2 linked regions of the Spartinivicinus poritis genome follow. The protein of the gene in region 1 interacts with the protein of each later gene in a pairwise test. Links are inferred from orthologs where the notes say so. Each region holds a gene or a part of one and is shown in the gene's direction. Other genes may lie near its edges.

Region 1 (4,655 bases):
AGTCATATCAGGTTCGTGCTCAAGCATACGAACGCAATAAAGAGTATCGCGCCGCATTAGATGAATGGCTATTAGCGCTTCCGCTATTAAACTCAGATGAAAAACATATTGCCCATAAAGCAATATGGAGAAACCTTCTCAACCTGGACCCTAACACCCTGAGTCACTTGGCTAGCCAAACAGGCGACCAAGAAACCCAGGGCTGGGTCAGTCTGGCAGCTATTGTTAAAAAGCCAGAAGATATTGATCAGCAGATTCAAGCATTTCAGCAGTGGCAGCAACAGTGGCCTAATCACCCAGCAAATCAACAAATTCCTGAAGCCATGCGTACCCTAGAACAAATTGCGGCACACCGGCCAAACAAGATTGCTTTGCTGTTACCCATGACAGGTTCATTAGGCTACGCAGGCAAAGCGATTCGCGATGGCTTTTTAGCTGCTTATTATCATGCCTTACAAAATGGCCATGTAGTACCAGAAATTAAGGTGATTAATACTAGCAAGCATTCGTCAATTGATCAGGCCGTTTCCGAGGCAACCGCCCAAGGAGCTGAGATGATTGTCGGCCCGCTGAAGAAATCACGGGTTAAGCAACTACAACAACTGTCACCAACCATTCCCACCTTAACGTTAAACTATGGTGATCGAGAAGCTAGCGCCCCTGCAAACTTCTACCAGTTTGGTTTAGCGGCAGAAGATGAAGCCAAGCAAGCTGCACAACAAGCCTGGCACGATGGCTTTCGCGCCCCTGTAATTCTTGCTCCCAAGTCAAGCTGGGGGAATCGTGTGGTGACAGCATTTGCTAACGAGTGGCAATCCTTAGGAGGCACTATTCGTGGCGAAGGACGATTTGGTGGCAGTAGTGACTACAATGGCGTCATTGGTTCTTTGCTTAGTCCTCGTGCCAGCACGTTGAGAGCCCATGAAGTGGAACAAGTGATTGGCAAGCAAATTCGCCACAACCCTAACCGTCGTGGCGATGTCGATATGGTGTTTTTAGCTGCAAACGCCAAGCAAGGCCGACAAGTGAAGCCTACCCTTGCTTATCATTATGGCGGTGATCTACCTGTTTACGCCACTGGCACTATTTTTACTGGAAACCCCAACCCCGCAAAAGACAGTGATTTAGATGGGATTATGTTCCCTTCTATGCCCTGGTTAAGCGACCACTTTGATGACCCATTAAAGTCAAAAATTATTGATACTTGGGATCGCTCAAATACTCTTTATGGGCCTTTATTTGCCCTGGGGATTGACGCCTATCGACTCTACCCTAGACTGCCTCAGCTAAAAACAGCTGAAGGTACTCGCTTATTTGGCGCATCTGGGTCACTGACATTAAACCCTTATCAACAAGTAGAGCGAACTCAACCTTGGTTTTTCTTCAAAGGCGGTAAGCCTCAACCAATGCCTGTTAACGCCTATCAACAAGAAAACAACCCTTCTGCTGTACATTATGGCTTCGGGCAAGAGTAAGCCCACTGAAACGGGCCTGCGCTATCAACACATAGCGCAGCGCCATCTAGAAGCCCAAGGGTTAAAAACCATTCAATGCAACTTCCGCTGTAAGGTCGGAGAACTTGATTTAATCATGAAAGACGGCAGCAGTGTGGTATTTGTCGAGGTTCGTTTTCGCAAGAATCAGGCCTATGGCTCTCCTGCTAGTACAGTTACCCCACATAAGCAGCATAAAATCATTAAAGCAGCCCAGTATTATTTAATGATGAAAAAGCTAAACGTACCTTGCCGATTTGACGTGGTTTCAATAACGCAAGATAGCCAGCAACAACCCCATATCGACTGGATTCCTAATGCATTTTTAGCTGATAGTTAATCCAGCATTGAAGTCCACAAGCTAACTTTACGCATGTGCCACTAGTGAATTCAGTTAAGAGAATTGATATTATAACAAGTTCCGTTGTCTATACCTTCTGCTGCACCCGTAATTAAGCCAATAATCACATCAAAGAAAAGCTGATCTGAATTATTGCAAGAGACCCTCTGATGGAAATAATTGATCACATTACCAATCATTTTTCGGAGAATATTGATGTCACTATTAAGTGCGCAGAATCACTCCCACCACTCATTGCCCACGCCAGTGAGCTGTTAGTTAACACCTTACTTCACGATGGTAAAATTATTGCCTGCGGCAATGGTGGCTCAGCAGCAGAAGCACAATATTTTGTTGCTAATTTACTTAATCGCTTTGAGCGAGAAAGACCCTCTTTACCAGCTCTCGCCCTAACAGCTGACACCGTCACGTTGACTGCTGTTGCCAGTGACTACAGTTATAATGAGGTATTCTCGAAACAGGTCAGAGCACTTGGCCAGCCAGGTGATATTTTACTCGCCCTATCTGCCAATGGTTACTCAGCAAATGTTGTACAGGCAATTCAAGCCGCCCATGACCGAGAAATGATAGTTATTGCTTTAACTGGAAAAGAAGGAGGCGATATGGCAGCCTTACTCCATGGTGATGACTTTGAAATTCGTATTCCATCACAATCGACAGCAAGAGTTCACGAACTACACCGCTTTGTTATTCACTGTTTATGCGACTTAATTGATGAGCATTTATTTGGAGGAAGCTTATGAGAGCAAGCCATGTTATCTGTTTAATCAGCCTCCTGGTCTTCATAAATGGCTGTACTCCAATATTAACAGCCACCCATGAAGGTCCAATCACTCAAAACCAAGGTAAACGTACTCTAGGCAGTATTGTTGATGATGAAACAATCGAAACCCTAGCCCAAGTCAACCTGGAAAAAGTAAACCCTGAATTTAAAAACAACCATGTTGTAGTTACCAGCTTTAATGGTGTCGTTTTATTAACTGGACAAGTAGCAAATGAAGCTCTGAAAAATCAAGCAGGACAAGAAGTCAGAAAGCTGCAAAAAGTAAAACAAGTATACAACGAGTTAGAGGTATCCAGCCCCATTTCCTATCTTGCACGTAGTAATGACAGCTGGCTCACCTCAAAAATCAAAACCAAAATGCTAGCGAATGAAAAAGTCCCGGCTTCAAGAGTTAAAGTGGTCACCGAAAATGGCGTAGTATTTTTAATGGGGCTAGTCACTCAGCAAGAAGCGAATGAAGCGGTGAATGTAGTACGTACATCTTACGGCGTACAAAAAATCGTCAAGGTTTTTGAGTATATTGATCAAGGGTAATTGCGCAATTTCCCTCTTTGTAGATAGACTGCGATAAAAGACCTCCCCCCTTTAATAAAGGGGGGTTAGGGGGGATTTAAAAGGGCTAGAGTTGTTGAGAGATCTCTGTTTTATGTATGTAAAAATCCCCCTCAATCCCCCTTTTCCAAAGGGGGAAGCTGAGTTGCGCCAAACTAAAAGAGGAAGCAGCTATAACGAAAGCCTCAGAGAGAATAGTAATCCAGCTATTTAACAACCTTCAAGCTGGGTCGTCCTGATGGTTTTCCTGGCTTAGCTGTTGGCTCTGGTGAAGTAGGAGCTGGATCAGGTGTTGGCTCTGGAGCCTCTTCAGAATCAAATACCATCCCTTGACCATTTTCTCTGGCATAAATAGCCATTACTGCATAAGTGGGTACATGTAAGTGCCTGGCAATTCCACCAAATCGGCCATTAAAGTCAATGGCATCATTACCAATAAGCAAATCACGCACTGCCGTTGGAGAAATATTAAGAACAATTTGGCCATCTTTAACATATTCCTGAGGCACTTCAACTGTCTCCACCTCAGCATTCACTAAGATGTAAGGTGTACAGTTGTTATCAACAATCCATTCATACAGTGCTCTAATAATATAAGGTCGACTACTACTCATCGACATAAGATAGTTCTCCGAACAATGGCCAGCTAAAACAAATAATACCTAAAAAGTAAAACTTAGGGATGCTCTTTAGATATAAAAAGAGGCACCAAAGTGCCTCTAACTCAATACTAAGTGCCAAATACCTTAGAGGCTTCGCATTTCTTTTTCTGCTTCAGACAGACTTTCCTTGAATGCCTCTCTGGCAAACAACCGTTCCGCGTACTTTAGTAACGGTTCTGCCTGCTTTGGTAGTTCAATACCCAACACCTGTAGCCGCCATAAAATAGGTGCGACACTACAGTCCACCAAAGTAAACTCTTCACTCATAAAGAAAGGTTTTTCAGTAAAAATAGCTGCAGTACTGGTTAAACTTTCCTTTAGCTCTTTACGTGCACGATTTGCAGCCGTTTCCTTGGTTTTTGGATTTTGGATCAGGTCTACTAAAGCACACCAGTCTTTTTGAATTCGATAAACATAGAGTCGACTTTGCGCACGGGCCACTGGGTATACTGGCAATAATGGCGGGTGCGGAAAGCGTTCATCTAAATATTCCATCATGACATTGGGTTCATAAAGCACCAAATCACGATCAAGCAAAGTCGGCAAGCTGTTATAAGGATTTAGGTCAGCCAGCTCTGCCGGTTTATTGTCTGGATCAACATCCTGAATATCAACAGCTACTCCCTTTTCTGCCAGAACAATTCTTACTCGATGGCAATAGTGATCTAAAGGGTCAGAAAAAAAAGTCATTGAGGAACGTTTGGCAACCACGCCCATTTTCACCCCCGCGTAGAGATCAATTCAAACGAAATGCACGCTTTTAAATATTTAAGAACATAATATTTAATAGCGCGCACCCCACA
Region 2 (3,035 bases), on another replicon or contig:
CATAAGTCTTGTTTGCTGTTGATAAATTTACGACTTGTGACTGCAAGGGCCGCCAATTCTATTCATTAATACTGAGGTTGTCCACATCAACTGACGTTTTAATTCTTTCACTACGCATCTTCTTTCATTTCGAGTCTGCAAATCATTATTAATTAAATAATATTCTTCTTATAGAAAGAATGTTGTTTTGTTATTGATGTTATTATTATAAACAACACTTTCTGTGGATAAGTTGGTTTTAGTCTTTAATTTAAGCTAATTATAAGAATGATAAGTTTGTGGCTATCTTGAGTATTATTTGTGTAATAACTATGAAAAGCTTGTGTAATATTTGTTGATAAAGTTATTCAGTGAGTTAACCACTGGGTTGTGCACAGGGTTATCCTATTATCCACTAACAACTTATTCACAACAAAAATTTTCTGTTAATAAACTTGTAAACAACTTGTTATCATCTTGTTTCTAAGTTTGTAATTTACTGATTAGTATAGATTTTTTTTATCCAGAAGAGACATTTTTTAACTCAAAGATTGATGTGGATAACTTTACTAAGAAGATATAGAATGAACCGTTGTGTATTCATTTGTCGCCTGTTGACACATTGATAAGGGGAGAGATTAGTGTCGCTCACAGTCTGGCAACGATGTCTTGAAATATTACAGGATGAGTTGCCTTCTCAGCAGTTCAATACTTGGATAAGACCACTCAAGGTTGAACTTGAGGGCAATGAACTGACAATGTTTGCTCCCAACCGGTTTGTAAAAGACTGGGTTAAGGAAAAATACTTAGTCAGAATTGAAGAGATTCTAAGCGAGCTAGCTGAAGGCATGCCTTTTTTAGTTATGCTAGAAGTAGCTGTGCGTAAGCCTAGTTTTTTAGCAGGTGCTCGCCAACAAAATCAAGCTGCTAATCAATTGGTCTCTAAAGCTCGATCCAATAATCAGCCAATAACAAAAGATAATGTTAGTAGTTTTGTAAATCCATTGACCAGTAATGGTAATAATGAGAGCCAAAATGAAAATATACCTGCAGAAACAGAGCCTACTCAACTGGATGTATTAGCTGAACTGACTGATACAACTAGTCGTAGTAAACCAGCGCCTGTGTCGAGACAGGTTGATGTTGAAGGTGGACTAAAACACAATAGTTCACTTAATGTAGATTTTACTTTTGATAGCTTTGTAGAGGGCAAGTCAAACCAACTTGCTTTAGCAGCAGCAAGGCAAGTGGCAGAAAATCCAGGAGCTGCATACAACCCGCTATTTCTATATGGTGGAGTTGGTTTAGGTAAAACTCACTTGATGCACTCAGTTGGTAACTTTTTAGTTAAACAAAATAGTCATGCTAAAGTCATTTATCTGCATTCTGAACGATTTGTTGCTGATATGGTGAAAGCCTTACAGCTAAACGCAATCAATGATTTTAAGCGATACTATCGTTCAGTTGATGCACTATTAATTGATGATATTCAGTTTTTTGCTGGTAAAGAGCGTTCACAAGAAGAGTTTTTTCATACTTTCAATGCTCTCTTGGAGGGTGGTCAGCAAATGATCCTTACTTGTGATCGCTATCCAAAAGAAATTAATGGCTTAGAAGAGCGCTTAAAGTCTCGTTTTGGTTGGGGCTTGACGGTTGCTGTTGAACCTCCAGAGCTAGAAACTCGGGTAGCTATTTTAATGAAAAAAGCAGAGCAAGCGAAAATTGATTTACCCCATGAGTCTGCTTTTTTCATTGCACAACGAGTGCGTTCTAATGTACGTGAGCTAGAGGGTGCTCTAAAACGGGTAATTGCTCATGCTAACTTTTTGGGCAGACCAATTACTATCGACTTGATTCGTGAGTCCCTCAAAGATTTGTTGGCACTTCAAGATAAGCAGGTCAGTATTGATAATATCCAACGAATGGTTGCTGAGTACTATAAAATAAAGATTGCTGATATTTTATCCAAGCGGAGAAGCCGTTCTGTTGCTAGACCAAGACAGGTGGCGATGGCTTTATCAAAAGAATTAACCAATCACTCATTACCTGAAATAGGTGATGCATTTGGTGGGCGAGATCATACGACTGTTTTGCATGCTTGCCGTAAAGTGAAAGAGCTGACTGAAACCGATTCAGAAATTAGAGAAGATTACAAAAATTTGCTCCGGTCATTAACGACTTAGAAATTATTACAGTGGTTTTCCTGTTGACGACTTTTGTATGAGAAGGAAATGATGAAATTTACTATTACCCGGGAAGCTTTGCTTAGGCCTTTACAAATAGTAGCTGGTGTAGTGGAGCGAAAGCATACGTTTCCGGTTTTGTCTAATGTGTTGTTAGTAGTTGAAGACAATCAGTTATCTTTAACAGGAACTGACTTGGAAGTAGAGTTCATTGGTCGAGTTCCACTTGAGTCATCAGCTCAACCAGGAGAGATCACTGTTCCTGCTCGTAAGCTAATGGATATTTGTAAGTCACTGCCTGATGAAGTAGAAATTGAAGTTAAACAGGACGATCAACGCGTTTTAGTTCGTGCAGGTCGTAGTCGCTTCACTTTATCATCATTGCCTGCTACTGAGTTTCCTAATATAGAAGAAGGAGAGAGTGCTCATTCATTTTCAGTTTCTCAGGCAAAACTTCGTCGCTTAATTGATCGTACTGCATTCGCTATGGCACAGCAGGATGTTCGTTACTATTTAAATGGCATGTTACTAGAGCTGCGCCCAGGTGAGTTACGTGGTGTTGCTACTGATGGTCATCGTCTAGCAATGTGTACGGTTGAGGCAGATATTAATAATGCTGATTTACAGCAAGTAATTGTGCCACGTAAAGGTATTTTAGAAATGGCACGGTTACTGACGGGTGGTGATGAGCCAGTCAACATTGTTTTAAGTAATAATCATATTCGTGCTCATACAGGTGACTTTTCATTTACTTCAAAATTAGTGGATGGCAAGTTTCCTGATTATAAGCGTGTTCTTCCTAAGGGTGGAGATAAAATTTTAGTTGGAGAGCGTCAAGTACTGCGTCAGTCTTTAAACCGTGCTGCAATTTTA

What was found. The genes of interacting proteins can lie anywhere in the genome.
Region 2: the proteins of ORQ98_RS12415 (region 1) and dnaA interact in binary tests that used the Escherichia coli proteins (3 or more experiments, as listed by UniProt). The link is inferred for Spartinivicinus poritis from one-to-one orthologs.

What each region holds. Positions count from the first base shown.
Region 1 is NZ_JAPMOU010000014.1:31,745-36,399, reverse strand. The notes cover bases 809-3,800. They hold ORQ98_RS12415 (phosphoheptose isomerase), read left to right. Parts: upstream 809-2,003; coding sequence 2,004-2,597; downstream 2,598-3,800. Other genes in these bases: ORQ98_RS12405 (ClpXP protease specificity-enhancing factor), read right to left, coding at 3,397-3,800; ORQ98_RS12410 (BON domain-containing protein), read left to right, coding at 2,594-3,172; ORQ98_RS12420 (YraN family protein), read left to right, coding at 1,456-1,833; ORQ98_RS12425 (penicillin-binding protein activator), read left to right, coding at 809-1,475. Outside these bases: more of ORQ98_RS12425, read left to right, coding at 1-808; more of ORQ98_RS12405, read right to left, coding at 3,801-3,810; ORQ98_RS12400 (glutathione S-transferase N-terminal domain-containing protein), read right to left, coding at 3,937-4,569. UniProt on the Escherichia coli protein: Required for the timely initiation of chromosomal replication via direct interactions with the DnaA initiator protein.
Region 2 is NZ_JAPMOU010000024.1:6,988-10,022, forward strand. The notes cover bases 1-2,891. They hold dnaA (chromosomal replication initiator protein DnaA), read left to right. Parts: upstream 1-620; coding sequence 621-2,162; downstream 2,163-2,891. Other genes in these bases: dnaN (DNA polymerase III subunit beta), read left to right, coding at 2,214-2,891. Also shown: more of dnaN, read left to right, coding at 2,892-3,035. UniProt on the Escherichia coli protein: Plays an essential in the initiation and regulation of chromosomal replication. Binds in an ATP-dependent fashion to the origin of replication (oriC) to initiate formation of the DNA replication initiation complex once per cell cycle.